2 regions of the Pseudomonas sp. GW821-FHT07G10 genome follow, and region 1 is predicted to be linked to the other one. Evidence: riboswitches for the same ligand, from Rfam matches in the RefSeq annotation. Region 1 holds a riboswitch; the other holds the start of a gene.
What was found. Region 1 has a riboswitch for cobalamin ahead of cobW (cobalamin biosynthesis protein CobW). Riboswitches for the same ligand answer to the same signal wherever they lie in the genome.
Positions count from the first base shown of each region.

Region 2: another riboswitch for cobalamin. It lies ahead of cobO (cob(I)yrinic acid a,c-diamide adenosyltransferase); the one in region 1 lies ahead of cobW (cobalamin biosynthesis protein CobW).

Region 1 covers NZ_JBWKQB010000041.1:27,244-43,100, reverse strand. Annotated here, with positions in the region: partial or broken gene AC07O1_RS28360 (DnaT-like ssDNA-binding protein) at 34-117, opposite strand; gene AC07O1_RS28355 (phiTE_072 family protein) at 102-500, shown strand; gene AC07O1_RS28350 (hypothetical protein) at 1,499-1,714, opposite strand; gene AC07O1_RS28345 (ABC-F family ATPase) at 2,331-3,920, shown strand; gene AC07O1_RS28340 (vWA domain-containing protein) at 3,991-4,731, opposite strand; gene AC07O1_RS28335 (magnesium chelatase ATPase subunit I) at 4,656-5,663, opposite strand; gene cobN (cobaltochelatase subunit CobN) at 5,825-9,598, opposite strand; gene cobW (cobalamin biosynthesis protein CobW) at 9,602-10,681, opposite strand; cobalamin riboswitch at 10,776-10,989, opposite strand; cobalamin riboswitch at 11,179-11,407, shown strand; gene AC07O1_RS28320 (CbtB domain-containing protein) at 11,508-11,702, shown strand; gene AC07O1_RS28315 (CbtA family protein) at 11,714-12,415, shown strand; gene AC07O1_RS28310 (cobalamin biosynthesis protein) at 12,412-12,825, shown strand; gene cobM (precorrin-4 C(11)-methyltransferase) at 12,907-13,653, shown strand; gene nfuA (Fe-S biogenesis protein NfuA) at 13,857-14,441, opposite strand; gene AC07O1_RS28295 (fatty acid cis/trans isomerase) at 14,542-15,857, opposite strand, start outside.
Region 2 covers NZ_JBWKQB010000033.1:41,068-56,924, reverse strand. Annotated here, with positions in the region: gene AC07O1_RS26360 (hypothetical protein) at 143-265, opposite strand; gene AC07O1_RS26355 (MFS transporter) at 262-1,470, opposite strand; gene AC07O1_RS26350 (MarR family winged helix-turn-helix transcriptional regulator) at 1,523-1,927, opposite strand; gene AC07O1_RS26345 (adenosylcobinamide-GDP ribazoletransferase) at 2,009-2,740, opposite strand; gene AC07O1_RS26340 (histidine phosphatase family protein) at 2,743-3,315, opposite strand; gene cobT (nicotinate-nucleotide--dimethylbenzimidazole phosphoribosyltransferase) at 3,312-4,367, opposite strand; gene cobU (bifunctional adenosylcobinamide kinase/adenosylcobinamide-phosphate guanylyltransferase) at 4,364-4,885, opposite strand; gene AC07O1_RS26325 (cobyric acid synthase) at 5,036-6,487, opposite strand; gene cobD (threonine-phosphate decarboxylase CobD) at 6,484-7,479, opposite strand; gene cbiB (adenosylcobinamide-phosphate synthase CbiB) at 7,472-8,380, opposite strand; gene bluB (5,6-dimethylbenzimidazole synthase) at 8,377-9,027, opposite strand; gene AC07O1_RS26305 (cobyrinic acid a,c-diamide synthase CobB) at 9,024-10,406, opposite strand; gene cobO (cob(I)yrinic acid a,c-diamide adenosyltransferase) at 10,417-11,028, opposite strand; cobalamin riboswitch at 11,106-11,341, opposite strand; gene AC07O1_RS26295 (hypothetical protein) at 11,499-12,083, shown strand; gene AC07O1_RS26290 (class I SAM-dependent methyltransferase) at 12,191-12,853, opposite strand; gene AC07O1_RS26285 (C40 family peptidase) at 12,877-13,410, opposite strand; gene AC07O1_RS26280 (C40 family peptidase) at 13,577-14,197, opposite strand; gene hda (DnaA regulatory inactivator Hda) at 14,411-15,115, opposite strand; gene AC07O1_RS26270 (AI-2E family transporter) at 15,349-15,857, opposite strand, start outside.

The DNA.
Region 1 (15,857 bases):
TGCGGCTCCTTTTAGTGAGGTAGCCCTGCTATTTTACGCCCGAACCGCAAACAACCCGCGTCGTAACAGATAATCAGCAAACTGCGTTGCGTTCGGCCGATATGGCGCTGCGGGTAACGAAGCTGGTCATCTCCGGCGCAAAGCGGCTCGACCCAGTGACGGTGTCCGCCGAGGACCTGGGCTCTCGATCAATCCCGCAGCCGGACAATTCGGAGTACGTGACTCGCCAAGGCAAGATCCCCCTCGAACGTTACGGCGAGTCATGGTTGGCCTACTGGGGAGGCATGGGGTCTCGCACTGTCGCCGAGTTTTTCTGCGGCTGCGATGAGCAGTATCTGGCTGGTTGCCTGGTGCGAGGCACCGAGCTGCACGCAACGCAGTTCAGCGGTCAGGCACTGCAAAAGATGGTTCGCAAGATCGTCATTGAACGCCGGCGTGGCCGGAGCCTCGATTACGACAACCTGGACAAGGACGAAGCCCGGGAACTGCAGATGTTTTGAGCAATGTCGGGAGTCTCGCAGGCTGCCCAGACAGCTTGATGTCCTCGATCTTCGGTGAAGAGTGGTGGTACGCCGCTGACCGGGCCCTAACCCACGTTATCAGTATCTGTACCGGATCATCGCCGCGGTGCAGCAGGCACTGCGCCAAATCGAAGTGAAAAACGCCTCAATAAGCGGAAATGGTTAGGGCTCTGACGCCCAGATAACGTTCGAGCTATTTATAACAGGACACCGGTCAGGGTTGATCTCACGCTCGCGATGAAGCCAGAGCTTAGTTTGCTCAACATCAAATTTTCGCTCGCTTCTCTCCTTCATTACGATGCCAGATACGCCAAAATGCCCGCACTCTGGGCAGATCAGTTCAACGCCATCCATTCCGGATTCAATCCTTCGCGCATCTTCCGAGCAGTTCAAGCACAACATGAGCCACTCCTAAGGGCCTGTCAGTTCTCACGGCCAAGTAATCTGGATGCCAACTCAATACCGCACTGTCGAGCATCACCAAATGTACTCCAGGCGCCTGACTCTAAGCCAACCCTCACGTAGCTTGCGCATTCATTGAGCCAGATGATAATGACCCTCGGCGTCGAACTGTTTGCCCCCCCCAAATGAAGTCGATCGTTGCTTTCCCCCCATTCGGATGAACGTAATTCACGGGATACGGCCTTTCGGATGCTAAGCCCATTTCGGTCTCCGGTCGGGTGCAAGTGATCAACTAATAGCCCACTTCCAACAGTCACGCCAATCAGCGAAGTATCCCCATACCCACAGCCCCCCCGAAGCAGCAGCGCGCGGCATCGAGATAGATCATGTTCAGAGTTAAACAAGAAACCGAGGTGGATTATGGCGAGTGAGCAGAAACAGGCCGTTGCCCTCGAAGCGGACAAGGTGTCGGAGGCGAGAATGGCTGAGCTTTCAGGGACGACAAGCCAGAACACTACAGTCACCGTAGAGCTGAAGGTGGCGCCGGAAGCCGCCTAACCCACCCTCACCTATTTTTAAACAGCCTTAAATGGCATCTTGTAAGTAAAGAATCCTTTCAGGTCATCGCGCAGGCGTTCTGAAATGAGAGGGTCATCAAATATACCGGGGTCAAAGTAGATGAGCCACGTACCATCAGGCCTTAGCTCCGAGTCGGCAAAGTAGGCTCCTACTTCATTCTCTGTAAGCCCAGTGGCTTCAGCAATTTCCTTGATCGTAGGCTTGCTTTTCATCCGCGGCCTCCTTGGTTCGGCGGCATGCCGAATCTTCAACAAATAGCCCAAAAACTCGAATCTTGCCAGCGTATAGCTGCCGAGCGACCTATAACAGGAACGCGACCACCGTCGTAGGCTCTGCCAATGAGGTATCCCCATGCCCACAGAAAACCAAATCACCTAGCCGCTGAGCGTCGAACGCTCGATGGCAACGAAATCACTTATCGAGGTGTCTGGTATTAGTTGACCACTGCACAGTACGCCGGGCGTCGGAAAAAGGGGTTGGAAAGATCCAGGAATTTGCTTACGTGTTCCCTCCGTCCAGGAATAGCGAGCACGTGAAATAGACCTCAGACCTGCATAAACGACAGGAGCCGGCGCTGGAGGTGTTGAAAATCCGTCAACGGCCGCCGTACAACTGCCCTCACACATATGCGACAATGCGCCCCAAATTCCAACATGAACCCCGCATTTATTGCTCAGCAACCTGGCCACCGCGTCCAAATGTTGCTGTTGACGTATGCCTGCTGGCTCAAATCAAGCTATGACTGAACCGGACTGGGAAGACTCCAGATGGGTACAAATCGGTTTCAGCAGACATAAGCCAGCTCTAAACCACTGATAGGTAAGGTAATTGATCTCCACAGCTAACATCACGATGCAGTTCGGCGCCAAGCCGTTATTCGAGAACGTTTCGGTCAAATTTGGCGCCGGTAACCGTTACGGCCTGATCGGCGCCAACGGTTGCGGCAAATCGACCTTCATGAAAATCCTCGGTGGCGACCTGGAGTCTTCCGGTGGCCAGGTGATGCTGGAGCCGAACGTACGTCTGGGTAAGCTGCGCCAGGACCAGTTCGCCTACGAAGAATTTACCGTGATCGACACCGTGATCATGGGTCACGAAGAGTTGTGGAAGGTCAAGGCCGAGCGCGATCGCATCTACTCGCTGCCGGAAATGACCGAAGAAGACGGCATGGCCGTGGCCGAGCTGGAAACCGAGTTCGCCGAGATGGACGGCTACACCGCTGAATCCCGTGCCGGTGAGCTGCTGTTGGGCCTGGGCATTGGCATCGAGCAGCACAATGGCCCGATGAGCGAAGTATCGCCGGGCTGGAAACTGCGGGTGTTGCTGGCTCAGGCGTTGTTCTCCGACCCTGAAGTGCTGTTGCTCGACGAACCGACCAACCACCTGGACATCAACACCATCCGCTGGCTGGAAAACGTTCTGACCCAGCGTAACAGCCTCATGATCATCATTTCCCACGATAGACACTTCCTTAACAGTGTCTGCACCCACATGGCCGACCTGGATTACGGCGAGCTGCGCCTGTTCCCGGGCAACTATGACGAGTACATGACCGTGGCCACCCAGTCCCGCGAGCAACTGCTCTCGGACAACGCCAAGAAGAAGGCGCAGATCTCGGAACTGCAATCGTTCGTCAGCCGCTTCTCGGCCAACGCCTCGAAAGCCAAGCAGGCCACTTCCCGCGCCAAGCAGATCGACAAGATCCAGCTGGCCGAAGTCAAGCCGTCGAGCCGGGTCAGCCCGTTCATTCGTTTCGAGCAGACCAAGAAGCTCCATCGCCAGGCGGTCATCGTCGAGCGTATGGCCAAAGGCTTTGATGGCAAGACACTGTTCAAGGACTTCAGCTTCACCGTTGAGGCCGGCGAGCGCGTGGCGATCATCGGCCCGAACGGGATCGGTAAAACCACCCTGCTGCGTACCCTGGTCAACGACCTGAGCCCGGATGCCGGTAGCGTGAAATGGACCGACGCCGCGGAAATCGGCTACTACGCACAGGACCACGCTTCGGACTTCGAAGACGAATCCAGCCTGTTCGACTGGATGGGTCGCTGGACTCAAGGTGGCGAGCAGCTGGTACGTGGCACCCTGGGCCGCATGCTGTTTTCCAACGACGAGATCCTCAAGTCGGTCAAGGTGATTTCCGGTGGTGAGCAAGGCCGCATGCTGTTCGGCAAGCTGATCCTGCAAAAGCCGAACGTACTGGTGATGGACGAACCGACCAACCACCTGGACATGGAATCCATCGAAGCGCTGAACCTGGCGCTGGAAAACTACCCGGGCACGCTGATCTTCGTCAGCCACGACCGTGAGTTCGTATCGTCCCTGGCGACCCGCATCATCGAGCTGAGCCCGAGCGGTGTGATCGACTTCAGCGGCACCTACGACGACTACCTGCGCAGCCAGGGCGTGGTGTTCTGATTTAGTTTGCCGCTTTAAGCAAAAGCCCCGTCCTTGTGACGGGGCTTTTGTGTTTCAGGGCATGGAGATTTCAACCCGGCAGCAAATCATCAATATGCCGATAATCCGCCTGCAACTGCGTCGCCAGCTCCCTGGCCCGCCCAAGCCGAATCGGACCTCTCTCGATGTCCACCAACAATCCTGAACAATTGAGCATCGGCAGCGCCGGCCAGTTCTTCAAGCGGCCGTCAGTCAACAGCAACAGCCGCTGCTGCTCCGCCGCAAAGCGCTTTTGCCGGAGTGCCAGCCACTCGCTCGCTTGCTCCAGAGCCGCCAGCAACGGCGTGCCACCACCCGCCCCCAACGCATCAAGCCAGCCTCGCAGACCGCTCGAAGCTTTCAGGCCTTGCACCTGCCATTTCGGCGAGTGGCCACTGGCAGTCAGCAACGCCAGGCGCGCCCGGTGCCGGTAGGCGTCATCGAACAGCTGCGCCAACAATCCTTTGGCGTCGCTCAGGGCCTGATGACGGCGAGTCGAGGCCGAGGCGTCGACGATCACCAGCCACAGCTCATGGGGCGAACGGCTGCGCAGACGGTAAAGCAAATCCTCACGCTGGTTCGGACGGCCATTGAGCAAGGTGCCGGGCCAATTGATTGAACCGTTGCGCGCCGCACGACTCTTGCCCTGCCTGCCATTGTCCAGCCGTCCCGCACGGGGCCTGGCATCCGCCCCCGCATCAGATCGAGGGCGAATGCCTAGGGCTTTTTTGGCCAGCTCGGGACTTCTCGTCGAGCGCCGACCGGCAACGCAGGTGCAGGCATTTCGCCCCATTGGCCCTGGCCTTCGGTCGGGTTGGGATTCTGTGCAGATTGAGACTGTGGCGCGTTGGCCTGGCTTGGCGCAGGCGGCGAATGCTCGCGGCGACGATGGCGCAAGGCAAACTCGGCCACCGCGTCGATATCTTCTTCGGTAATCGCCTGCACGCCTCGCCAAGCGGCATGGGCGCGAGCCGCGCGCAGCCAGACCAGATCGGCACGCAGCCCATCGACACCAGCGGCAAAGCAGCGCTCGGTAATGTGTGCCAAGGCCTGATCATCGAGGGGAATGCTGGCCAAGGCCGAGCGCGCCTGCTGGCAGCGTTCGCGCAGCGCATGTTGCTGGCTTTCCCACTGCGCACAAAACGCCTGCGGATCGCTGTCGAAGTCCAGCCGACGACGGATGATCTGGCCACGTTCAGTCGGCGCCGTCTGCCCGCTCAAGGCGACGTTCAAGCCAAAACGGTCGAGCAACTGCGGGCGCAATTCGCCTTCTTCCGGGTTCATGGTGCCGATCAGCACGAACCGCGCCGAATGCCGATGGGAAATCCCGTCACGCTCAATCAGGTTGATGCCGCTGGCGGCCACGTCCAGCAGCAAGTCCACCAGATGGTCGGGCAACAGATTCACTTCATCGACATACAACACCCCGCCGTCGGCCTTGGCCAGCACGCCGGGAGAAAACTGCGCCCGGCCTTCGCCAAGGGCCGCGTCCAGATCCAGCGTACCCACCAGGCGTTCTTCAGTGGCACCCAACGGCAAGGTGACAAATTGCCCGCTGGCCAACAGGTCCGCCAGACCACGGGCCAGGGTCGACTTGGCCATGCCACGCGGGCCTTCGATCAGCACGCCGCCAATCTTCGGATCGATAGCCGTCAAGCACAGTGCCAGCTTCAAGGCATCAGCACCGACCACGGCGCAGAGTGGAAAATGTGGGGTGTCACTCATGTTGGGGTCTCAATTGGGTCGGGTTCTTTTGTTGTGATCGTTCCCACGCTCTGCGTGGGAATGCCTCAACGGACGCTCCGCGTTCGGCGCTTGATGTGACGCAGAGCGTCACGGGCTGCATTCCCACGCAGAGCGTGGGAACAATCGGTGCTCACTCCAGGTCAGGTGTCTTCTTCTATATCCAGCAGCAAGTTCTCCAGCGCCTCACGATACTCACCCGGGTCGCTCCACATTCCGCGCTGCTGGGCTTCGAGCATGCGTTCGGTCATGTCGCGCAGGGCATGCGGGTTGTGCTGCCGGACAAAATCACGGGTCGCGGGATCGAGCAAATAGGCATCGGCCAGCAAGGCGTACTGATGATCGTCGATCAACTGCGTGGTGGCGTCGAACGCGAACAGATTATCCACGGTCGCCGCCAGTTCGAAAGCCCCTTTATAGCCGTGACGCTTGACCCCTTCGATCCACTTCGGGTTCGCCGCCCGGGAACGGATCACCCGGTTCAGCTCTTCCTTCAAGGTGCGGATCTTCGGCAGATCGGGCTGGCTGTGGTCGCCATGGTAGCTTGCGACCGGCTCACCGCCGAGGCTTTCCACGGCGGCGAGCATGCCGCCCTGAAATTGGTAATAGTCATTGGAATCGAGCAAGTCATGCTCGCGGTTGTCCTGGTTTTGCAGCACTGCCTGAACCTGACTCAAACGCTGAGCGAATTGCTCGCGCGCCGCGGTGCCTTCATCGGAACCGCCATAGGCGTAGCCGCCCCAATTCAGATAGACCTCAGCCAGGTCTTCGCGGCTTTGCCACAAGCGACCGTCGATGGCGCCCTGTACGCCCGCGCCATAGGCGCCGGGTTTGGCGCCGAATATTCGCCAGCCGGCCTGACGCGTTGCGGCGTCCTCATCCAGCCCGGACTGCAACAGTGCTTCACGATCACTGCGGACCTTGGCCGCCAGCGGATTCATGTCATCCGGCTCCTCCAGCGCGGCAACGGCCTGCACCGCCGCATCGAACAAACGGATCAGGTTGGCGAAGGCGTCGCGGAAGAACCCGGAAACCCGCAAGGTGACATCAACCCGCGGCCGGTCCAGCAGGCTCAGAGGCAGGATTTCGAAATCGTCGACCCGCTGACTGCCCGTGGCCCACACCGGACGCACACCCATCAACGCCATGGCCTGGGCGATATCGTCACCGCCGGTACGCATGGTCGCCGTGCCCCAGACCGAAAGCCCAAGCTGACGCAGGTGGTCGCCGTGATCCTGCAAATGCCGCTCAAGAATCAGGTTCGCCGACTGAAAGCCGATACGCCAGGCAGTGGTGGTCGGCAGGTTACGCACGTCCACCGAGAAAAAGTTACGCCCGGTGGGCAATACATCCAGCCGCCCGCGGCTCGGCGCACCGCTGGGGCCCGCCGGAACGAAACGTCCGCTCAGGGCATCCAGCAGACCGCGCATTTCTGCCGGGCCACAGGCGTCCAGACGCGGCGCAACGACTTCGCGCAGGCTATCGATGATTGCCTTCACCTCGGCCCAGCCCGGTTCGTTCAACGTGTCGACATCAGCGCTTAACACCCGCTCGATCAACTGCGCGGCAAACAGCTCGAGGCGCTCACGGCTATCGCCGGTGGTGCGCCAAAGCTCATTGCTCAGCGTTTGCAGTTCAACCGGTCGCGGTCCGGTCCAGGGATCAGCCAACACACAGTCCAGCGGATCGAAACCCAGTTCGAAGGCCTTGGCCAAGGCTCGCAACAAACTCGACTGCGCACCGCGTCCATCGCCACGGGGAATACGCAGTAACGCCAACAGGGTATCGATGCGCAAGCGGCCGGTTGGCGACTCGCCGAACACATGCAAGCCATCGCGGATCTGCGACTCCTTCAAGTCGCACAAATAGGTGTCCAGACGCGGCAGCCAGATCGCCGCGTCAGCGTCGCTGTCGAGCTTTTCGTCCAGTTGCAGTTCGCGGTCGATCCGGGTTTCGCGCACCAGTTTCAGAATGTCGCGCTGCAACTCCCGGGCTCGGCGTGGATCAAGCAACTGCGCTTCGTAATACTCGTCGGCCAGCAACTCGAGATCGCGCAGCGGGCCGTAGGTTTCAGCGCGGGTCAACGGCGGCATCAGGTGATCGATGATTACCGCCTGGGTGCGACGCTTGGCCTGGGCGCCCTCACCCGGGTCATTGACGATAAACGGATAGATGTTCGGCAATGGCCCCAGCAGCGCATCCGGCCAGCAGTTTTCCGAAAGACCAACGCCCTTGCCCGGCAACCACTCGAGGTTGCCGTGCTTGCCGACGTGAATTACCCCGTGGACGCCGTAGGTTTGTCGCAACCAGAAATAGAACGCCAGATAGCCATGAGGCGGCACCAGGTCGGGGTCGTGATAGACCGCGCTCGGGTCGACCTGATAGCCCCGCGCCGGTTGAATGCCAACGAAAGTCAGGCCAAAACGCAGACCTGCGATCATCATCCGCCCGCCGCGGAACATCGGATCGCTTTCAGGCGCGCCCCAGCGCTCAAGCACCGCGTTGCGATTGGCTTCGGGCAAGGCGTTGAACATCGAAAAATAGTCGTCCAGTGCCAGGCTTTGCTGGCATGGCCGCTGGTCGATGCTCTCCAGATCATTGCTGACCCCGCCGAGCAATTGCTGAATCAGCGCTGTGCCACTTTCAGGCAGTTGCGCCGGCAGCGGATAGCCCTCAGCGTGCAGCGCCCGCAGAATATTCAGCGCAGCGGCCGGGGTGTCGAGGCCCACGCCGTTGCCGATCCGACCATCGCGGGTCGGGTAGTTGGCAAGAATCAGCGCGATACGCTTTTCGCCGTTCGGTACCCGCGCCAGATCAATCCAGCGCCGCGCCAGTTCGGCGACAAAATCCATACGCGCAGGCGCAGGTCGGTAGCAGACCACATCGGACTGACTGCGCTCGCTGCGCCAGGCCAGGTCCTTGAAGCTGATGGGCCGACTGATGATGCGCCCGTCCAGCTCCGGCAAAGCGATATGCATGGCCAGGTCTCGCGGCCCGAGGCCCTGCTCGCTGGCGCGCCAACTCGGCTCGTTGTCCTGGGCGCAGATCGCCTGTATCACCGGGATATTACGCCGGAAAGGCCGCAGATGCGGCGCTTCAGGGCTGGACTGGGCAAAACCGGTGGTGTTCAGAATCACCCCAGCCTCGACCTCGTCCAGCCAGTCCTCGACCACCGCCAGGCAGCCAGGCTCTTTCAAACTGGCCAGCGCAATCGGCAACGGGTTAAGCCCCGCCGCCTGCAAGCGCTGGCAGAAAACATCGATGAAACCGGTGTTCGCCGCCTGCAGGTGCGAGCGATAGAACAACACCGCCGCCACGGGCTGATCGGCGTGCCAGTCGGCTCGCCAATCGCTGAGCGTGGCGCTGCTTTTGCGCGGATGGTAAATCGCCGTACGCGGCAGGATTTGTGGTTCGGCCCATGGGTAATCGCGATCCAGCCAGCGACTGGCCAGGCAGCGATACAGCTCCAGCGCGTTGCCCAAACCACCTTGACGCAGGAAGTGCCAAAGCCGATCGCGGTCTTCGGCGACCACCGTGCTCAGGTCGCTCAGTTCCGGGTCGGGACGATCGTCGCCGGGCACCAGAATCAGTTGCACGCCCTTCTCGGCCAGCTGCACCAGACGCTCGATGCCGTAACGCCAATAACCGATCCCGCCGTGCAGCGAGATCAGAATGACTTTGGCGTGACGCAAGACTTCGTCGACGTACAGGTCGACCGAGGCGTGGTTCTGTACCTGCATCGGGTTGGCCAGACGCAGGCTCGGGTAGTCGTCCGGCAATTGCTGCGCGGCTTCGGCGAGCAGCGCCAGGCTGGAATCGCCGCTGCACAGGATCACCAGCTCGGCGGGGGTTTGTCCAAGGTCGGCAATGTTGTCATCCGACACGAAACCGCCGGGCTGGGTCCTGAGCAGGTGCATGGCTCAGGCGCCGAGTGCGGCGCGCAATTGCGCTTCGATCAGAGCGGCATCCAGTTCCTGGCCAATCAGCACCAGGCGCGTTGCACGCGGCTCATCGGCGCGCCAGGCACGGTCGAAATGTCTGTCGAAGCGCGTGCCCACGCCCTGGATCAGCAAGCGCATCGGCTTGTTCGCAACCGCCGCGAAGCCTTTGACCCGCAGAATGCCGTGCTGAACCACCAGCTGGGTCAGGGCATCCAGCAGCAGGCTTTCGTCGGCCTGGGGCAGCTCGATGGAAATGGAATCGAAGGCGTCGTGGTCATGGTCATCATGCCCTTCACTATCGGCATCACCGTCGTGGTGATGGTCGTGGTGGCTGTGACGGCTGTCGATATGCTCTTCGGAACCGGCGCCCAGACCAATCAAAACCTCCAGAGGCAAGCGACCGCTGCTGGCTTCGATGATTTTTACTGCTGGCGGCAGTTCTTCGGCGACTTCCAGGCGCACTTTGGCCAGGTCTTCAGGGCTGATCAGGTCGGCTTTGTTGAGGATCACCAGGTCGGCACTGGCCAGCTGGTCGGCGAACAGTTCGTGCAGCGGTGATTCGTGGTCCAGGTTCGGGTCGAGCTTGCGCTGGGCGTCGACTTGATCCGGGAACGCAGCGAAGGTGCCGGCGGCCACGGCCGGGCTGTCGACCACCGTGATCACTGCATCGACAGTGCAGGCACTGCGGATTTCCGGCCACTGGAAGGCTTGCACCAGCGGTTTGGGCAGCGCCAGGCCAGAGGTTTCGATGAGGATGTGATCCAGGTCGGCACGACGGGCAACCAGCTCGCGCATCACCGGGAAGAACTCTTCCTGAACGGTGCAGCACAGGCAACCGTTGGCCAGTTCATAGACCCGGCCGCTGGCCTCTTCTTCAGTGCAACCGATGGAACATTGCTTGAGAATTTCGCCGTCGATGCCCAGCTCGCCAAATTCGTTGACGATCACCGCGATGCGGCGGCCCTGGGCGTTATCAAGCATATGCCGCAGTAAGGTGGTTTTGCCCGAGCCGAGGAAGCCGGTGACGATGGTGACGGGAAGTTTGGCCAGTGTTTTCATCGGATGCCCTTTGGCAAGGTGGCGGGCATACGGGACGACAACCACACCGATGGGCGCGGAAGATTTCGCCACCGGATCACCCCGCCCGGTTGTAGTGAGAATCTGGTACGAGGCAGGTCTCCTGGCTGACGGCCTGCCGGTCTTTCGACTGGCGATTTCTACGCCTTCCCGCTCGCTCTATGGATAGAGGGTGCAGTGGCATGGCAGAAACGGAACCGTTCACAGTTGCGGGGGCAGCCGCGGCATTGACCGCGTTCCCTTCTTAGCTTCGGCGAGAGTGCCGAAGAACCTCGAAAGCGCAAGGCTACGCATCGCTTGGGGGCGGGTCAATGTCCGGACAGAGATCTATGGTGACTGTGACGACGCCATCGCGAGCAAGCTCGCTCCTACATTCAATCGCGGTCCCCTTGTAGGAGCGAGCTTGCTCGCGATGGAAGCGCCTCGGTCCAACAAGTGAGAAACCTTGCCAATTGACTCTCATCCCCCGCCCATGCTCTCCTACGCAACTTGTTACGGGTGCCCTTCACAGGGTGAAACGGGAAACCGGTGAGTCATGTGCTTTACTCAAAGCCTTGATCAGTCCGGTGCTGCCCCCGCAACGGTAAGCGAGCGAAGAGTCAGATCCACTGTGCCAGCAGTTCGGCATGGGAAGGCGACTCTTGCAGGTGAAGGCGCTGGCCCAAACCCCTCGTGAGCCCGGAGACCGGCCCGCAATACTGAAATAACAAACCCGCGGTGGGCGGGCGCTGTTTGAACCGCTGCGAGCCTGTCTCGCAGGGGTTTTCATGCGCTCGATTCACCCGCTGACACATCAGAGGGAAGCGCCATGTCGATCATCAGCAGCACCCGCCACGCAGGCACCGCCAGCACCACGTCCACCCTGAGCCAACGTCTGATTGCCGCCATCGGCGCATCGATTCTGGGCGCGTGCCTGGTGTATTTCGCCGGTTTCTCGCATATCGAAGCGGTGCACAACGCCGCCCACGACACCCGTCACAGCTCCGCTTTTCCGTGCCATTGAGACCTGCTGACATGATCAAGCGTATTGCGCAAACCGCGGGTTTCACAGGGCTGCTCGCGGCCTTGTTGCTGACCTTGCTGCAAAGCTTCTGGGTCGCGCCGCTGATTCTCCAGGCGGAAACCTATGAAAAGGCCCCGGCCGCCGAAGTTCACGAACACGCTGAAGGCGCCATGGCCGGTCATACCCACGATGCCGAAGCCTGGGAGCCGGAGGACGGCTGGCAGCGCGTGCTCTCGACCACCGGTGGCAATCTGGTGGTGGCCGTCGGTTTCGCCCTGATGCTTGCGGGTCTCTATACCCTGCGCGCTCCGGGTCGCACGTCCGAAGGTTTGCTCTGGGGCCTGGCCGGTTACGCGACCTTCTGCCTGGCACCGACCATGGGCCTGCCGCCGGAGCTGCCCGGCACTGCCGCCGCTGACCTGCTGCAACGGCAGACCTGGTGGGCCGGGACCGCGGCGTCCACCGCTGTCGGCATTGCGCTGATCGTGTTTGGCAAACACTGGCTATTGAAGATTCTCGGCGTGGCAATTCTGGCGGTACCGCACATCATTGGCGCGCCGCAACCGCAGGTGCATTCCAGCCTGGCGCCGGAAGCGCTCGAAGCACAATTCAAAATCGCTTCGCAACTGACCAACGCGGCGTTCTGGCTGGCCCTGGGCCTGATCAGCGCCTGGTTGTTCCGTCGCAAAAGCGAAGGCCAATACCGCGCATGACTGACATCAGCACAGCGCCGACCCTGGTGGTCGGCCTGGGCTGCCAGCGTGGCTGCCCCGCCGCCACGCTACAGGCGTTGCTCGATCAGGCGTTGCAGGCTCACCACATCGATCTGCAAGCGATCCAGGCCCTGGCCAGTATCGACCTGAAACGAGAGGAGCCTGGCCTGCTTGAGCTGGCTGCACAATTGGCATTGCCGCTGACATTCTTCAGCAGTGCGCAACTTGCCGCCTATGAGCCACAACTGAGTCATCGCTCAGAGATCGCCTTTGAACGCACCGGTTGCTATGGCGTGGCCGAAAGCGCTGCGCTGGCACTGGCCGAGCATCTGACGCAAAGCCCGGCCAAACTGCTGATCTCGCGACAGAAATACGCCCAGGCCACCTTTGCATTGGCATCTGCGCCGTAAAATCCCCGATAATCCCCGCCCTTGATCATGAGCAATCTTCATCTGAAGCATTGCCGACACGACTTTGCACAGGAAACAGCCATGACCGTCTACTTTATCGGCGCAGGTCCCGGCGACCCGGAACTGATCACCGTCAAAGGCCAGCGGCTGATCCGCAGTTGCCCGGTCATCATCTATGCCGGCTCGCTGGTGCCCGCTGCCGTGCTGGAAGGCCACCAGGCCGACCAGGTGATCAACAGCGCAGAATTGCACCTGGAGCAGATCATTGAATTGATCAAGACCGCCCATGGCAAAGGTCAGGACGTGGCCCGGGTGCATTCCGGCGATCCGAGCCTGTACGGCGCAATTGGCGAGCAGATTCGCTATTTGCGCGAGTTGAATATTCCCTTTGAAATCATCCCTGGCGTGACGGCAACCGCAGCCTGCGCGGCCCTGCTGGGGGCGGAGCTGACGCTACCGGACGTGTCCCAGAGCGTGATTCTGACCCGCTATGCCGACAAAACGGCGATGCCGGCCGGGGAAGAACTCGGCAGCCTGGCACAGCATGGAGCAACCATGGCGATTCATCTGGGGGTCAATCATCTGGAGAAAATCATCGCCGAACTGGTCCCGCACTATGGCCTGGACTGCCCGATTGCAGTGATTCATCGCGCCACCTGGCCGGATCAGGATTGGGTGGTGGGCACATTGGCTGATATTACTGAAAAGGTTCAGGCAAAGGGATTTCGTCGTACCGCGCTCATCCTGGTGGGTCGGGTGCTGGCCAGCGACAATTTCAGTGAATCGTCGCTGTATCGTGCCGGGCATGCGCATTTGTACAGACCCTGAACATGATCGTTCCCACGCTCGTGCGTGGGAACACCTCAACGGACGCTCTGCGTCAGCTTCTGGGACGCGGAGCGTCCCGGGCTGCATTCCCACGCGGAGCATGGGAACGATCAATACGAGGGCCATGTAATGGCCACCTCAAATCCCAGGCATAAAAAAACGGCGCTCACGGGGCGCCGTTTTTTCTGTTTGCAGCGAACACCTTAGTAGTAGGCGTTTTCTTTCTGCGTATGGTCGGTGACGTCGCGTACACCTTTAAGTTCCGGAATACGCTCAAGCAGTGTGCGCTCGATGCCTTCCTTCAAGGTGACATCAGCCTGGCCGCAGCCCTGGCAACCACCGCCGAATTTCAGCACGGCGATACCGTCTTCAACCACATCGATCAGGCTGACCTGACCGCCGTGGCTGGCCAGCCCCGGGTTGATTTCGGTTTGCAGGTAATAGTTGATGCGCTCGTTCACCGGGCTGTCAGCGTTGACCATCGGAACTTTGGCGTTTGGCGCCTTGATGGTCAGTTGGCCGCCCATACGATCGGTGGCGTAATCAACCACGGCATCGTCCAGAAAGGCTTCGCTGAAGGAATCGATATAAGCGGTGAAGCTTTTGAGCCCCAGCGCGGTATCTTCCGGTTTTTCTTCGCCCGGCTTGCAATAGGCAATACAGGTTTCGGCGTATTGGGTGCCAGGCTGGGTAATAAAGACTCGGATGCCGATTCCCGGGGTGTTCTGCTTGGAAAGCAGATCAGCCAGATAATCGTGGGCAGCATCGGTAATGGTAATAGCGGTCATGGAAACTCCTCGCAGGCTTGGACGCAGTTTACGCCAATCATCGCGCCGGACAAAGTCCTAGTATTTTTGTCGGGAAAGAACCGGCCATCCTCACCATCGATTACAGGTTCTCGTAGCGGTTCATGTCCAGCACGCCCGCTTCCACCGGCTCGGTTGCGCGAATGTACTCGGTCAGGTCATGGAAGTACTGCCAGAACTGTGGATGGCTGCGACGAATCCCCCAGCGATCAACGATTTTCTCGAAGTGATCAGCATCCTTGGCGCTCTCCATTCGCGCAACAAACTCGGGAACCTGCTCGGCCGGGATGTTGAAGATGAAGTTCGGATAGCTGCTGAGTACGCCTGGATAAATCGTCAACGTATCCAACCCGGGTTGATAACGCAGCGCCTCGCCGAGCAGGAACGCCACGTTACTGTGGGCGCGGTTGCGCAGAAGGCTGTAGACCTCACGCTTGCCGCTTTTGGTCTCGATGCGCAGCATCGTGGCCTCTGGCAACTGATCGATGACCCGAAGCCCCGCGGCCGGGCGCGAGACCAGGCGACTCAAGGCCTGTTCGGCGTCTTGCAGGGCCGGATCGATATTCGGCCGTGAGCAATACGCGCCGTCACAGCGATTGATCGGGTCAGGCCTGGCGTTCAAGTCACCGTAGCGCGCCAGCAGTTGGTTGGCGAAATCGCGCTTCGGGTCCTTTTCATCCAGCTTCAGTGCGGTGCGTTTGTCGTTGTCGATGCTTTCATAGTCCAGCCACATCTTGATCTTGCCGCTGCTCTGGTACCAATCGTCGAGATAATCGTCCCGGGAATCGGCCGGCATCAGGCGCAGGAAGTTCTGCTCGGCGCCGTTGCGGATCAGGTCGAAATACAGACGGGTCTGGGCCTGGTGGGAAACGTTTCCGAATACATCGAAATTGACCGCCAACTGATAATACGTGCGTTCCAGCAACGGATAGTCGAACAGCCACATCGTTTGCGGTACGTCACCGATCAAGCCTTTGTTCACCGAGGCGCTGTCGAAGTGGCGGAAAATGCTCAGCAAGGCGTTGTCGTTGCCGGCCCACAGGGTCGACCAGCTCGGTGCTGGCGCATCGGCGTAGGTGTCCCGGCGCAAGGCTTCGTATTCGTTGCGCTTGTCGCGATAATTGTGCCACAGGGTCAAGACACTGCCGACATCATCATTTTGTCCCGGCATCGCCAGCAACGGCGTTGCCTTAGTGCGGTAGTTGCGGTTGGTGATGTACAGGTCATGTTCCGGCGCCTGGAACAACGCCCAGAAGTTGTCGCGGATCACGTCAGTAGCAATCTGCCCTCGGCAGACCGGACCACGGATAAAGGTCCGCACAAGGTATTCGGCATTATCGAGCATGAACTGATAACGCGCTTGCGCCGGAATCGCCTCGAACGTTTCGAACGGATTGG
Region 2 (15,857 bases), on a different contig from region 1:
CCGCACTCTTGTACAGAGGCGGGGCTTTTTAGTGGCCAGCGATCAGGGATTTGAAGCCACGTTTTTTTCCACCGCCTCAAGTCAGACGGCGAAGCTACTCGCCCCTGAGCGCCCCTGACAAGTAGCCTCTAACAAGTAGCCTCTAACAAGTACCGATGCCCAATTGCATCAGCGCCAGGCCGCCCTGATGCCAGCCCCACCAGGCCAACGCCAATAGCAGCGCGCAGACACTCAAGCCGACGGACCATGGCCAGAAGCTGTTCATACCGCACTTGCCTGCATTTGCAGGCGCGCAACCGGACGTTCGCGCACCGGCCAGTTCAGCGCAGCGGCCATCAGGCTCAAGAGAATCGCAACCTGCCAGATCAAGTCATAGCTACCGGTCCGGTCGTAGACAACCCCGCCCAGCCAACCACCAAGGAACGAACCCAATTGATGGAACAGGAAAACGATGCCACCGAGCATCGACAGATTTCGCACGCCGAAAAGTGTCGCCACCGTGCCGTTAGTCAGCGGCACGGTCGACAGCCACAAGAAGCCCATGGCCATACCAAACAGATAGGCGCTGATCTGCGTCACCGGTGCCCACAGGAACAGGCCGATCACCACCGCACGCAACAGATACAGCCCGGTCAGCAGGCGCGGCTTTGACATCCGCCCGCCGAGCCAGCCAGCGGTGTAGGTACCGAAGATATTGAACAGCCCGATCAGCGCCAACACGGTGGTTCCGGTGGTGGCGGGCAGATGCTGATCCACCAGATACGCCGGCAAATGCACGCCGATAAACACCACCTGAAAACCACAGACAAAAAAACCGAACGCCAGCAGCCAGAAGCCGGAATGCGAGCAAGCCTCACGCACGGCCTCGGACAAGGTCTGCTCATGCCCGAATACCGGCAACGGGTTGTCCTTGAGCATGCTTACCAACGGCACGATCAACGCCACCAGCAAACCCAGCACCAATAGCGCCGCCGACCAGCCAAGCCAACCGATCAACCCCAGGGTCCCGGGCAACATGGCGAACTGGCCGAAAGAGCCGGCAGCACTGGCGATCCCCATAGCCATGCTGCGCTTCTCGGGAGGAACAGCACGCCCAACCACCCCCAGAATCACTGAGAAAGAGGTGCCAGACAGACCGATACCGATCAACAAACCAGCACTGAGCGATAACGACCAGGCCGAATCGGACAACCCCATGCACACCAATCCGAGGGCATACAACACCCCGCCCAGCAGAACCACTTTCGCCGCGCCGAAACGGTCGGCCAGCGCACCGGTAAAGGGTTGCGCCAGGCCCCAGATCAGGTTCTGCAAGGCAATGGCGAACGCAAATACCTCACGCCCCCAACCAAACTCCGCACTCATCGGTGCCAGAAACAACCCAAAGCCATGTCGCACTCCCAAGGACAACGCGAGAATCAGCGCACTCCCGAGAAGAACCCAACCGCTGGTACGCCACATCGATGTCATTCTTGTTCTCCGGTAGCGGGTATATACCCGCTTATGATCGGACTTATTGCCTTCAGGCAAGCTCGTCCAGCAAGGCCAGCAAGGTTTCCCGCTTTTCTGCACCCAGTTTCTCGATCAAACGCTGCTGCGCCGCTTCCCACGCCGGCAAGGCCGCCGCCAGTCGCTCTAGCCCGGTTTCAGTGAGCAGTACAACACGATTGCGATGATCTTCACCCTCGACCAGCGTAACCAGACCTTCACCCTCCAGCACCCGCAGATTGCGCCCCAGGGTACTGCGGTCCAGGCCCATGGCCTGCGCCAGGGTCGAAATGCTCGGTTGGTCCAGACGTTGTAAATTGCACAGTAAAGAATACTGCGCAACGTTGATCCCGAAGCCGTCGAGAGCGCCGTCGTAATACCTGCTGACGCCTCGGGCGGCACGACGCAGGTTGGTGCATAAACATTGGGAAGGAAGCATAGTGCGTGTATATACCCGCGGTTGAGGGAAAGCAAGTTTTGAAGGATCTCTACGGTACGTTCTTCTTCGTTTTGCAAATCATCAGACCAACGCTAATCCGACCAGCACCGCCACTTCCAGCAGCTCCAATAAGGCGCCTGCGGTATCGCCAGTAGTCCCACCCAGCCGCCGCATCATTACTTGTCGCAACCAGAAGAACACCGCTGCCGCCAGCACTGCGGCAAACACACCGTGTAATCCCGCGATCAGCACACAGGCCACCGTGCTCAGCACCAAGACCTGTTTACCGGCCATACGCGGAAGATGATCAGCCAATGCCTGTCCCAGCCCACCGGCTCGCACGTAAGGCGTCGTCAGAAACAACCCCAGCAACGCGCTGCGGCCGATCAAAGGCGCCAGGATCAACGCAATGCTGTGCTGCTGCTCGATCAGCGCCAGCAACGCGGCAAATTTGAGCAGCAGCACCAACACCAGCGTCACGACCGCAATCGGCCCGCTGCGCGGGTCCTTCATGATGGTCAGGGTGCGCTCACGATCACCAAAACCACCCAGCCAGGCATCGGCGCTATCGGCCAGGCCATCCAGATGCAAACCACCGCTGAACAAGACCCAGGCAGTCAGCAACAGCGCAGCGTGCAACAACAAGGGCGCCCCGGCGAGCCCCCAGTTCAACGTCCACAACAACCCGCCGAGCAGCAACCCCACCAGCGGATAAAACAGCAACGAACGGCCCAGTTCCTGCGGCTGCGGCATACCCGGCAGACGTATCGGCAGGCTGCTGAGAAATTGCAGGGCGATCCAGAAAGGCAGCACGTTCAGATTCCTTCGCTCAACCTGAGATTGGCCTCGACCCGCAGCGAAAACAGCGCACCGTGGCCAACTTCAACATTGAGCAATTGCTCGCGGGGCAGACCACGAGCCTGGGCCAACAGCAAACGCATGACTCCACCATGGCTGATCAGCAACACCCGCTCACCGGCATAGGTTTGGTGCAGCCGCTCGACCGCCGCCAGCACCCGTGCCGAAAACTGCGTCACCGGCTCGCCCCCTGGCGGAGTGAACCCGTAGGGATCCGCCCAGAACAGGCCCAGCGCTTCGGCCTCGGTTTCCATCAACGCCGCTGCGCTCTGCCCTTCCCAGGTACCGAAATGCAGTTCTTGCAGGTCTTTTTCCAGCTGCACCGGCAACCCAAGACGTGCGCCCAGTTCCTCTGCGAAACGTGCGCAACGTTGCAACGGCGAGCTGACCAGTCGATCCCACGGCCCCTTTGCCAGCACCGCGGCGCGCATTTGCTCCCAGCCCTTGGCCGTCAACGCGTCATCCAGACTGCCGCGCAAACCGCCACCGAGTTCGGTTTCGCCGTGGCGCAGCAGGTCCAGTTGCATCATGCCGGGCGATCCGCCACAGCCGCTTCCGCGAAGGTTGCCATCTGGCCATGCAGGTCACAGGCCAGTCGCAACAACGGCACTGCCAACGCGGCACCACTGCCCTCACCCAGGCGTAAGCCAAGCTCTAGCAAAGGCTCGGCCTTCAATGCCTCAAGCACATGACGATGACCCGGCTCGGCACCGCGGTGACCAAACAGCAGCCAGTCGCGGCACGCAGGATTCAAGCGCACCGCGACCAACGCCGCGACGCTGCAGATGAAGCCGTCCACCAGCACGGCCACGCCTTCCTGGGCACAGGCCAGATAAGCCCCGACCAGCGCCGCGATTTCAAAACCGCCGAGATTGAACAAGGTCAGCAGCGCATCGCCGCGCTGGGCGGCATGCAATGCCAGCGCGCGCTCGATGACGTGCACTTTATGGCTGACGCCCGCGGCATTCAGGCCAGTGCCAGGCCCAACCAGATGCGTCACCGGACAATCCAACAATGCGCAGGCTACGGCGCTCGCAGCCGTGGTGTTGCCGATGCCCATCTCACCGCCGATAAACAGCTCGGCACCTGCCGCAATGGCACGGCGCACGCTGTCCCGTCCGGCTTGCAGGGCTAATTCGCCTTGAGCATGCGTCATCGCGGGGCCGTTAACGAAGTTCTGTGTGCCAGCGCCAATGTTCAGATGACGCACGCCCGGCAGATTCAGCGAAGGCGTGACGGTGCCCAGATCGACCACTTCGAGCTGCGCCCCCAGTTGCCGCGCCAACACGCTGATTGCCGCACCGCCGCTGACGAAGTTGTGCAGCATCTGCCCGGTGACTTCCTGAGGGTACGCCGAGACGCCTTCAGCGACTACGCCGTGGTCACCTGCAAAGATTGCAATCCATAACTGATTCAGACTCGGCTTGATACGCCCTTGCAACCCGGCCAACTGCACCGCGATGGACTCAAGCTGGCCCAGGGAACCGGCCGGCTTGGTCAATTGCTGCTGACGGACCGCCGCCTGCTCGTAAGCCAGCGCATCGATCGGTTTGCACGGGTTCAGCCACCAGGAGTTATTCATAACGCAGTTCCTTTCAAAGTCAGGGGCAGGCCGGCGACGGTCAGTACGACACGCTGACAGCGCTCAGCCAGGGCTTGATGCAACCAACCGGCTTCATCGACATAGCGGCGAGTCAATTCGCCCAGCGGCACGACACCCAGACCGGTCTCGTTGCTGACAAAAACAATTTCACCCGGCAAAGACCCCAGGCACTCCAGCAGCGCTTCACGCTCAAGGGCCAGGCGCTCGGGGTTTTCCAGCATCAGCAGATTGGTCAGCCACAAGGTCAGGCAATCCACCAGCAGGCAACGTTCGGCGCTGGCGGTGTCGCGCAATACGCGGGCCAGCTCCAAGGGTTCTTCGATCAATGACCATTCAACCGGACGACGCTGGCGATGATGGGCAATGCGCTCGTTCATTTCGCCATCCAGCGGCTGGCTGGTCGCTATATAAGTCACGGCCAGACCGCTGTCGCAGGCGAGTTTTTCAGCCAGACGACTTTTACCGGAGCGGGCGCCGCCGAGGATCAGTTGCAGCATGGTCATATCCCTTCAATTTAGCGGTGCGGCCACTGGCCCCATCGCGAGCAAGCTCGCTCCTACAGTGGATTTTCGTTGTGCCGCAATTGCGTGCCCTGCCGGATTAAATGTAGGAGCGAGCTTGCTCGCGATAGGGCCATAACACTCACCCTAAATCCCACAGAGTTCGCGCAAATAGCTCGTATCAAGATGCTTTTCCACCAGATCGGCCAAGCGCTCAATGTCACGCTCGCGCAAGGAGTGGTAGTCCACCTCCTGCACCTCCTGCAAACCCGCCCAGCGCAACAGCGCACTGCAGGCCGCCGACGACTCGAACAGGCCATGCAGATAGGTGCCGAAAATCTGCCCGTCTGCACTTTGCGCGCCATCACTGCGGCCGTCATCCAGATACACGGCAGCCCGCTCCAGCGCGGCACCGGTAGTGACTCCGGCATGAATCTCATAACCGTTGACTGGCGCGTCTTCCAGCGCCAGATGGCCACGTACGTTGCGCAGTTGCTTCTCTTCTTCAAGGACTGTGGCGAAGGCCAGCAGGCCGAGACCGGCACTGGACCCCGGCGCACCTTCAAGCCCCAGCGGGTCATGCAACTGCTCGCCGAGCATCTGCAAACCGCCGCAGATTCCCAGCAGCTTGCCGCCGTAGCGCAAGTGCCGCGAGATAGCCGTGTCCCAGCCGTTGCCGCGCAAGAACGCGAGGTCGCTGCGTACGCTTTTCGAACCGGGGAGAATAATCAAATCAGCCGGAGGAATCGGCTGGCCCGGACCGACGAATTGCAGATCGACTTGCGGGTGCAGACGCAGCGGATCGAAATCGGTGTGGTTGCTGATGCGCGGCAAGACCGGCACCAGCACTTTCAACACCTGCCCGACCTTGTCGGTCTGACGCTGATCGATGCCGTCTTCAGCCTCCAGGTGCAGGTCCATCACGTATGGCAACACGCCAATCACCGGCTTCCCGGTGCGCTCCTGGAGCCAGTCGAGGCCCGGTTGCAGCAAGGCAATGTCGCCACGAAAACGGTTGATGATGAAGCCTTTGACCCGTGCCTGCTCGCTGGCCGACAACAATTCCAAAGTGCCCACCAAATGGGCAAACACTCCACCGCGATTGATGTCAGCAATCAGCAACACCGGGCAGTCCACCGCTTCGGCAAACCCCATGTTGGCGATATCGCCAGCACGCAGATTAATCTCGGCCGGCGAACCCGCACCCTCGACCATCACCACCGGGTAGGCAGCACTCAAGCGTTGATGGGAGGCCAGCACCGCCTGCATGGCGATGGCTTTGTAGTCGTGATAGGCCACGGCGTTCATGCTGGTCACCGCGCGACCATGAATGATCACCTGCGCGCCGGTCTCACTGTTGGGCTTGAGCAGCACCGGGTTCATGTCGGTGTGCGGTTCAAGATTGGCGGCCTGAGCCTGCACCGCTTGTGCACGACCGATCTCGCCGCCATCCGCCGTTACCGCGCTATTGAGCGCCATGTTCTGCGGTTTGAAGGGCACGACGCGGACGCCTTGGCGGGTCAGCCAGCGGCACAGCGCCGTTACCAGCGTACTTTTACCGGCGTCCGAGGTGGTGCCTTGCACCATCAGCGTGGTCATGGTGTTTGTTCCTTGGTGTAGGCCTCTAACGCTTGATCGAGGCGCAGCCAATCGGCTTCATCGGCCGGCAAGCCGAAACGCAGGCTGCTGTTGTGGGTAAACAGCCGCAACAGAATGCCGCGTTGAGCCATGAATGCGTGCAGATGCTCAGCGCGCTCAGTGACCAGCCATTGGAACAAGGCGCAGCCGCCCTGTGGCTTGAATCCATGGTGCTCAAGCACTTGCGTCAACCGTTGACTGGCTTCTTCGCTGCGCAGACGTTGCCGGGCATGCCCCACCGTATCGCGCAGGCAAACCTGCCCCAACACCCGTGTCGGCCCACTGACCGCCCAGGGTCCGACCTGTTCGGCGAGCAATTTGAGCAGTTTGCGCTCGGCCAGCACGAAGCCCAGACGTACACCGGCCAAACCGAAAAACTTGCCGAATGATCGCAAAACGATCAACCCGACCTGATTGGCATGAACGGCCAGACTGAGCTGCGGTGTGTTGTCCATGAACGCTTCATCGACCACCAGCCAGCCGCCGCGTTGCGCCAGTCGAGCATGCCAGTCGAGTAACCGATCCGGGGTCAGGCTCAGGCCGGTGGGGTTATTCGGGTTGACCACCACCAGCACGTCAAGGTGGTCGAGAAAGAAGTCTACTTCCTGCTCCAGCACCTCACGCACGATGTAGCCGCAGCGGCGCCATGCCTCGGCATGCTCGGCGTAACAGGGCGAGAGCACGCCAACCTTGCCGGCACGGCGTAATCGCGGCAGCAACTGGATCGCCGCTTGCGAGCCCGGAACCGGTAGCACTTGAGTCGCGCCGTAGTAATCGCAGGCGGCTTGCTCAAGACCATCATCGGTTTCCGGCAAACGCGCCCAGGCCCGCAGAGGGATCTGCGGTACCGGCCACGGCCAAGGCGCAAGGCCACTGGACAGGTCCAGCCAATCCGCTTCGGCAATGCCGTATTGCAGCGCGGCCTTGCGCAACCGTCCGCCGTGCTCAAGCATAGAGCTCAGCTCCCACGCAGAAAATCAGCAACCATAACCACACCCCGCGCTGCACCAGTTGCCAGCCACGGTCGATGGAGTTGGCATCAGCCGGCACGCCCTCACCCAGTTGCGGACGCTGGTGCAGTTCACCGTGGTAGATCGCTGCCCCGCCCAACTCAACGCCCAAGGCCCCCGCGCCCGCTGCCATTACCGGACCTGCGTTCGGGCTGTCCCAGGTGGGTCCCTGAGTCCGCCAGCACTTCAGCGCCAGACGGGTCTTGCCCAAGAGCGCGTAGGTCAGGGCAACCAGGCGAGCAGGAATATAGTTAAGAGCATCGTCGATCTTCGCCGCCGCCCAGCCAAAGCGTTCGAAGCGTTCATTGCGATAGCCCCACATCGCGTCCAGCGTATTGCTCAGGCGATATAGCACCACGCCCGGTGCGCCGGCGACGGCAAACCAGAACAACGCAGCGAACACCGCATCGCTACCGTTTTCCAACACCGACTCAGTGGCGGCCCGGGCGACTTCCGTGGAATCAAGCTCACTGGTCTGACGGCTGACCAGATAGCCCACTCGACGTCGTGCTTGCTCCAGGTCATCGCTGCGCAGAGCCTGAGCGACCGGCTTGACATGCTCGCCAAGGCTGCGCAAGCCAAGGGCGCAATACAACGCGAGGATCTCGACCAGCCAACCGATATACGGCAGCCAGGCAAAGGCGGTCACCAATAGAGTCAGCGGCAACACCGCCAGGACCCAGGCGGTGACGCCGTGACTGCGCCAGCCACGACCGCCGGAGTTGAAACGTTGCTCGATGCGATCGGCAAAACGGCCGAACGCCACCAGCGGATGCCAGCGCCTGGGTTCGCCCAGCAGCGCATCCAGCGCGACCGCGGCGGCACTCAACAACGCCACACTCATTGACTCACTCCCCAATAATTCTCATACAGCAATTCACTCAGCGGGCGCGGCTGCGCCCAGCCTTCAAGCACCAACATGGGGGCCGGATAAAACGCCGTGACCGGACCCAGGCACAATACCGCCAGCGGTTTGGCCCCGGCCGGCAGACCCAGCAAGTCGGCCAGCGCCTGGGGCTCGAACAGCGACACCCAGCCCATCCCCAAGCCTTCGGCGCGGGACGCCAGCCAGAGATTCTGAATGGCACAGGACAACGACGCCATGTCCATCTCCGGCAAGGTCCGGCGCCCAAAGATATGCCGCTCGCGATCGTCCATCAGCGCGGCGACCAGCACTTCAGCGCAATCGTTGATGCCTTCGACTTTCAATTTCATGAAGTCGTCGGAGCGTTCGCCCAAGGCCTCGGCAGTGCGTACACGTTCTTCTTCGACCAGTTGCTGAATTTTGCTGCGCAACGGGCGGTCGGTGATGCGGATAAACCGCCACGGCTGCATCAGGCCCACACTTGGAGCTTGATGGGCGGCCTCGAGCAGACGCCTGAGCAGTTCGGGCTCAACGGTGCCGCCAGCAAAGTGACGCATGTCGCGGCGTTCGCCGATCACGCGATAAACAGCCTCACGTTCGGCCGGACTAAAGGCGTTGTCGGTCATGGCCTCTTCGCGAGCAAGCTCGCTCCTACAGGAAGTACACGATCTAGTGTGGGAGCGAGCTTGCTCGCGATAGCGGTTTGCGAGCCAGGCGCAAAAAGTGCGGCCACCGCAGAGGGATTGGAAGGGAAATAGAAGTGCACATAGGAAGCGGTCATTCGACCGTCACGGTAGACCGCTTCGGCGCCACGCCCACCGTTAGGGCTCAGGCCCCGGGCTATCGGCTCAAGCGCTGTACTGGTCAGCGAGTGATGATAGGTGTGGCCGCGCAATGAGCCCTCTGGCAGATCAACCGCCTGCAAGGCCAACGCCGCGAGACGCTTTTGCATCACCGCTTCGCCGGCGAGCAACCCCACCAGTTCGGCGCGCTGACCGTCGACATCGGTCAGGGAGTCGAGCAGATACAACATGCCGCCACACTCGGCCAGCAACGGCTTGTCGGCCGCGTGGTGCGCGCGGATCGCAGCCAGCATCGTGGCGTTTTCCGCCAGCGCAACATGATGCAATTCCGGGTAGCCGCCCGGCAGGTACAAGCTGTCAGCCTCGGGCAGTTCGCGATCATGGATCGGCGAAAAGAACAGCAACTCGGCGCCCATCGCCCGTAGCAGGTCCAGGCTCGCCCCGTAGGTGAAAGCAAATGCCTCATCGCGAGCCACGGCAATCCGCACACCGGCCAATAATGGCTCGGCGACGACAACCTCAGGCGCAGCGAACCCGACTGCCGGCGGCAACGCCACTTCACAACTGCTGGCCAAGGCTTCGGCCGCCGCGTCGAGGCGCAGATCCAGATCATTCAGTTCGCTGGCCTGCACCAGGCCCAGGTGGCGGCTCGGCAGTTCGATCCCGGTTTCGCGAGACAGCGCGCCATACCAGCGCAGGCCTTCGGTCAGGCTGCCTTCGAGCAATTGCGCGTGGCGCAACGTGCCAACCCGGTTGGCCAGAACGCCGGCAAACGGCAAGTCCGCCTGATAGCGCGCCAGCCCCAAGGCCAGGGCACCGAACGTCTGGGCCATGGCCGTACCGTCGATCACGGCGAGCACCGGCACGCCGAAGTGCCGCGCCAAATCGGCGCTGGACGGCGTACCGTCGAACAGACCCATGACGCCTTCGATCAGGATCAGGTCAGCCTCGCCCGCCGCTTCCCACAGCAGTCGACGGCTTTCTTGTTCGCCGACCATCCACATGTCCAATTGATACACCGGCGCGCCGCTGGCGCGCTCGAGAATCATTGGGTCGAGAAAGTCCGGACCGCACTTGAATACCCGGACCTTGCGCCCCTGATTGCGATGCAAGCGGGCCAGCGCGGCGGTCACGGTGGTCTTGCCCTGACCGGAAGCCGGTGCGGCGATCAATACCGCCGGACAATGACGTGCATCACTCATGCTTCAATACTCACAGCTCAATGCCCTTTTGCGCTTTGATCCCGGCCTGGAACGCATGTTTGAGCACGCCCATTTCGGTAACCGTGTCGGCCAGATCAATCATTTCGGGCTTGGCGCCGCGGCCGGTTACCAGCACGTGCTGCATTGGCGGGCGAGCCTGCAAATCGCTGAGAACCAGGTCCAGGTCGAGATAACCGTGCTTGAGGGCGATATTCAGCTCGTCAAGCACCACCAGGCCAATGGCCGGGTCACGCAGCAGTTCACGGGACACTTCCCAGGCCGCTTCGGCTGCGGCGATGTCACGCTGGCGATCCTGGGTTTCCCAGGTGAAGCCTTCGCCCATGACGTGAAAGCGTACTTGCTCGGGAAAGCGTCGAAAGAACAGCTCCTCCCCGGTGCTGTTGCGACCCTTGATGAACTGCACCACGCCGCATTTCATTCCGTGGCCCATGGCCCGTGCAAGCATGCCGAAGGCAGAACTGCTCTTGCCTTTGCCGTTGCCGGTCAGGACCAACAGCAGCCCGCACTCGTTCGGCGAGTTGGCAATACGCTCGTCGATCACGGCTTTTTTGCGCAACATACGCGCCAGATGGCGTTCGTCACGATCGGGGGATTCAGTCATGGCAGCTCTCCGTTGGAACGATAACGGGGGGGCAGGAATAGAAATAGACGGCATAAGCCTGGCATCGCCCACCGTGATGCCGCTGGATGGATCAGGCCGGTCTCCGGGCTCATGAGGGGCATCGCTGCCGAGCTGCACGCCTTCCCGTATCGACAGTCGACACAGTGGCCAAAAGCGCAGCCTTGACTCATTTACCGTTGCGGGGGCAGCGCCGGGATCGCTGTCCGTTCTGTTAAAGAACGCACACTCACCGGCTTCCCTGTTTCACTCTGTCGACCTTGGGTCACAGAGCACCTGAAACAAGTCGCGAAGGTTAGAGGGTTGGGGGTGGAGCGTCAATTAAACCCGGGGCGTTCGCCCGCGATATTATGTGCCGTCGTTCAATAAACTGACGCCAATCTTGTGCCACACTGAAAGCAGTGATATCAAATAGCCACAACACTAACATCACAAAAATAAAGGTGGGCAACATGCAAGGCATGATCATCAGCAATCCGAAGCTGGAATTCCTGCGCCCAGTGCTGGAGCGCTGGTTTGAATGTATCGATCGCTACATCCAGGTACGCGGTGATAACGAATCCCCTTATTGGTTTGATGAACACGCCAACCTTGGGCTGCTCTCGGCTGCCGCCTGGATGTCGGAAATGGTGACACTGGAACAGACCCCGACGAGAAAACAGCAGGAAGACGGCGACCGCAATGGACGTGCCGACCTCTACATCGCCACCAATGAGGAACGGGTCTACATCCAGGCCACCCAGCGCTGGCCACGGGTCAATGACCTGAACCTCACTCAAGCGCTGCTCGACGCCGTGAGCGATGCCAGGAAGATCAGCTACGCCAGCGATCTGAAGCTCGGCTGCCTGTTCGTAGCGCCACACAAACCCCAACACAGCGCCACCCCCGAAGAACTCCAGGACATGGTCGACGATCTGCAAAAGGAACATACCTGCGCCGTGGCCTGGTACTTTCCTTACCCCTATCACAAGTTGCGCAATGAAGCAGGCAACTATCATCCGGGCGTCGCTGTGCTATTCAAAGAAGCCCGCGGCTGAAACGCTGAACCACCGGGCAGCTTCGCCTCTCTATGGTTACATCGGTGCACTCATAGGGGAACCAGCATGCTCAAGCCGCAACTCGCCACTGCCAGCAAGCGGTGCTCCTACAGTTTGCGGCACAACGTCAGGCCATCGCCTAACGGCAACAGTGACAAGTCGACACGCAAGTCATCCTTCAAGGCGCGGTTCAATGCCTGGATGGCTCGAGTGTCTTCACTATCAGGATTCACCTCAAGCACCCGCCCGCTCCACAGCGTGTTATCGAAAATCGCCAGACCGCCACTTCGCAGCAGACGCAAGGCACTCTCCAGATAGGCTGGATAGTTGGCTTTGTCAGCATCGATGAAGATCAAGTCGAAACGACCACCCTGCCCTTGCTGCTCGATCTGCGCCAGGGTTTCCAGTGCAGGCGCCAGACGCAAATCAATTCGCTGCGCCACACCCGCCTCCTGCCAGTAACGGCGTGCAGTGGCGTTGTAATCACCCGGGATATCACAGCAAATCAAGGTACCGTCATCCGGCAAGGCTGCGGCCATGCACAAGGCGCTGTAGCCGGTGAAAGTACCGACTTCCAGCAAACGCCTGGCGCCGGTCAGCTTGACCAACAACGCGAGGAACTGACCCTGCTCGGGCGCCACCTGCCAGCGGGCCATGGGCAAGGCCTGGGTTTCGTCACGCAAGCGGCGCAACAACGGCGTTTCGCGCAGGGAAACATCCAGCAGATAGCTGTAGAGGGAATCGTCGAGATTGAGAGTGCGAGCGGTCATGACAACCTCTGCAAAGGTGCGACCTAAGGGTTGCGCGCCAGATGCTCAGGCTGCAATACCCGCTTGGCGCTTAGATAGGCTTTCTGCCAATAGGTTTTGGACAGACTGTCCAGCTTAACCGTTCCGCCAGTGGCCGGCGCGTGAACAAACCGGCCTTCGCCGACATAGATCCCGGCGTGACTGACTTGCGAGCCGCCATTGGTGGCGAAAAATACCAGATCGCCGGTTTGCAGTGCATTCTGGTCGACATCCTGAGCGCGCATGCCGATCATCTCGCGGGTCGAACGCGGTAGAGTGATGCCAGCTGCATCGCGATAGACATAGCCGATCAGGCCACTGCAATCAAAACCCGAATCCGGCGTATTACCCCCCCAACGATAAGGCGTACCCACCAGGCCCAACGCACGGAAAAGCACGTCTTCAGCGGCAGGCGAATAGGTTTGAGGGGATGCGAAAACAGGAGGCCGAACCACCGGAGCTGGCGGCGGAGTATGGCTGGCGCATGCACTAAGCAGTGCCGCGAAAACGAGAAGGGCGAGGCGGGCCGACGTCGACATATGCAGAACAATCCTGATCTGGATGCGGCTTTCTCTGCCGTGAGGCTGAAAACAAAACCGCGTAAGCAGGGCTTGCGCGGTTAGGTTATCAACAATAGGTCAGGATTCTAGCGGCTACGCGTCAAACTTCAAGTAAGACTTTAACTTAACCTTACAAAAAGATTGATTACTTGCGAGCAGTGACCGTGGTCGGGGCCATGGCGAGTGCGCGCTTGGCTTCGATGAAGGTCTTGCTCCAGTAGCTGTCGCCCAGGTTATCGACTCGAACACCACCGCTACGACGGCTGCTGGAGTGGATGAACTGGTCATCACCCAGGTAGATCCCCGCGTGACTGACACGGCCACGGCGACCATTGGTGCTGAAGAACAGCAGATCACCGGGCTTGAGGTTGTTGCGAGCGACCAGCGGTGCGTCAACGTTGATCATCTCGCGAGTGGAGCGCGGCAAATTCATGCCCGCCTCTTCACGGAACAGATAACCGATGAAGCCGCTGCAATCGAAGCCATCCTCGGAGGTGCCACCGAAACGGTAGCGGGTACCGATCAGAGACATACCACGCTCAAGGATGCTGTCGGCCAAAACTGGCAGCTGGTACGGCTTGCTGCCGGCGAAGTCGGCCAGTTCTTTTTCAGTCGCCAGTTCTTCCCGGTAAGCAGCGGAAGACTGGGCAGTAACAGAATTTTTAAACTGTTGTTCTTGCTGTTGCGACACCGGGGAGTGAGCAGCGCAACCAAACAACAGGGTGACGAGTGCGAGAGGCACGAGGGGTGCGAAGCGCTTTAGCATGGGCACGACCGTGGCTGAAGATATAAAGAAGCCGCGACTATGCCTTCTATCATCCTCATTTGCAAATTCAATCGATGTAAATGTGACTTATCGGTTTCTCGTTTACATCTAAGGCCTTAAGCCCAATATAAACGCTCGCGCGCCCTGGAAGCATCCTTGGCGCGGGTTTTCTGGCGCCTTGAAAGTGCCAAAAAAGCGCTACAGACTGCGGTTTTACCAGCCCAGGGTTTCTTTAAGGAAGGGAATGGTCAACTTGCGTTGCGCCTGCAACGAAGCCTGATCGAGACGTTCCAGCAGCTCGAACAACGCACTCATGCTGCGAGTGCCGCGAGTGAGGATAAAGTGCCCGACCTCATCGGTCAGGTGCAGACCACGACGCGAAGCACGCAATTGCAGAGCTCGCAGCTTGTCTTCATCGGACAGTGGACGCATCTGGAAAATCAACGCCAGGGTCAAGCGTGATTTCAAGTCCGCCAGCTTCACCGGCAATTCACGTGGAGAGGTTGAAGCGGCGATCAGCAGACGCCGACCACTGTCACGCAAACGGTTGAACAGATGGAACAGCGCCTCTTCCCAGTCCGCTCGCCCCGCCACCGCCTGCAGATCATCCAGACAGACCAGCTCGTATTGCTCAAGGTTGTCGAGAATTTCGATACCGCGATCCAGCAACTCTGCCAGCGGCAAGTACACCGCCGGCTCGCCCATTTGCTCAAAACGCAAGCAAGCGGCTTGCAGCAAGTGCGTACGCCCGACGCCATCCTTGCCCCAGAGATAGATCAGGCTTTCGGTCCAGCCGGCGTCGGCTTCGCAAAGCCGCTCGACATAGCCGAGTGCAGCGGCATTGGCGCCTGGGTAGTAGTTGATAAAGGTGGCGTCATCACGCAGACGCACACCTAGGGGCAGCTGAATCGGTTTCATGCTGACTGAACAGTTCCAAACGAACCGTTAGTGGCCTCTGTGTAAAGTTTGCAAAGTTTATACCCGTGACGCCGGGCGCACAATGCAGCAGACCATAAGCAAAATCAAAGGTTTGCGTTAATTTACGGGTACCGACGGGGTTTGTTTGACGGCGGATGTGACAGCCATGAACACCCTACAGGCCTGCCCGGCAATGAGCCGGGCAGCCTTGGGCGCTTAATCGACAGCGCATCTCAATCAGAATCTTCCACACCACTGTACATGCCAGAATCTTTATACAAATCATGCACATGGCGCACCAGCACCATGATCACCGCTGCCACCGGCAACGCCAGCAGGATCCCGGTGAATCCAAACAGCTCACCGCCAGCCATGATCGCAAAGATCACCGCCACCGGGTGCAAGCCTATCCGGTCCCCCACCAACAACGGCGTTAGCACCATGCCTTCCAACGCCTGACCGACCATGAACACCGCGACAATGCCAATCATCGAATACAGGTCACCACCAAACTGAAACAACCCGACGATCAACGCCGCGCCAATCCCGATCACAAACCCCATGTATGGCACGATGGCCGCCAGGCCGGCAATCAGACCGATCAACAGCCCGAGCTCCAGCCCGACCAGCATCAAGCCCGCTGCATAGATCACACCCAAGGCCAGCATCACCAGCAACTGACCGCGAACAAATGCCCCAAGTACTTCGTGGCACTCTCCTGCCAATGACACCGCACGCTCTT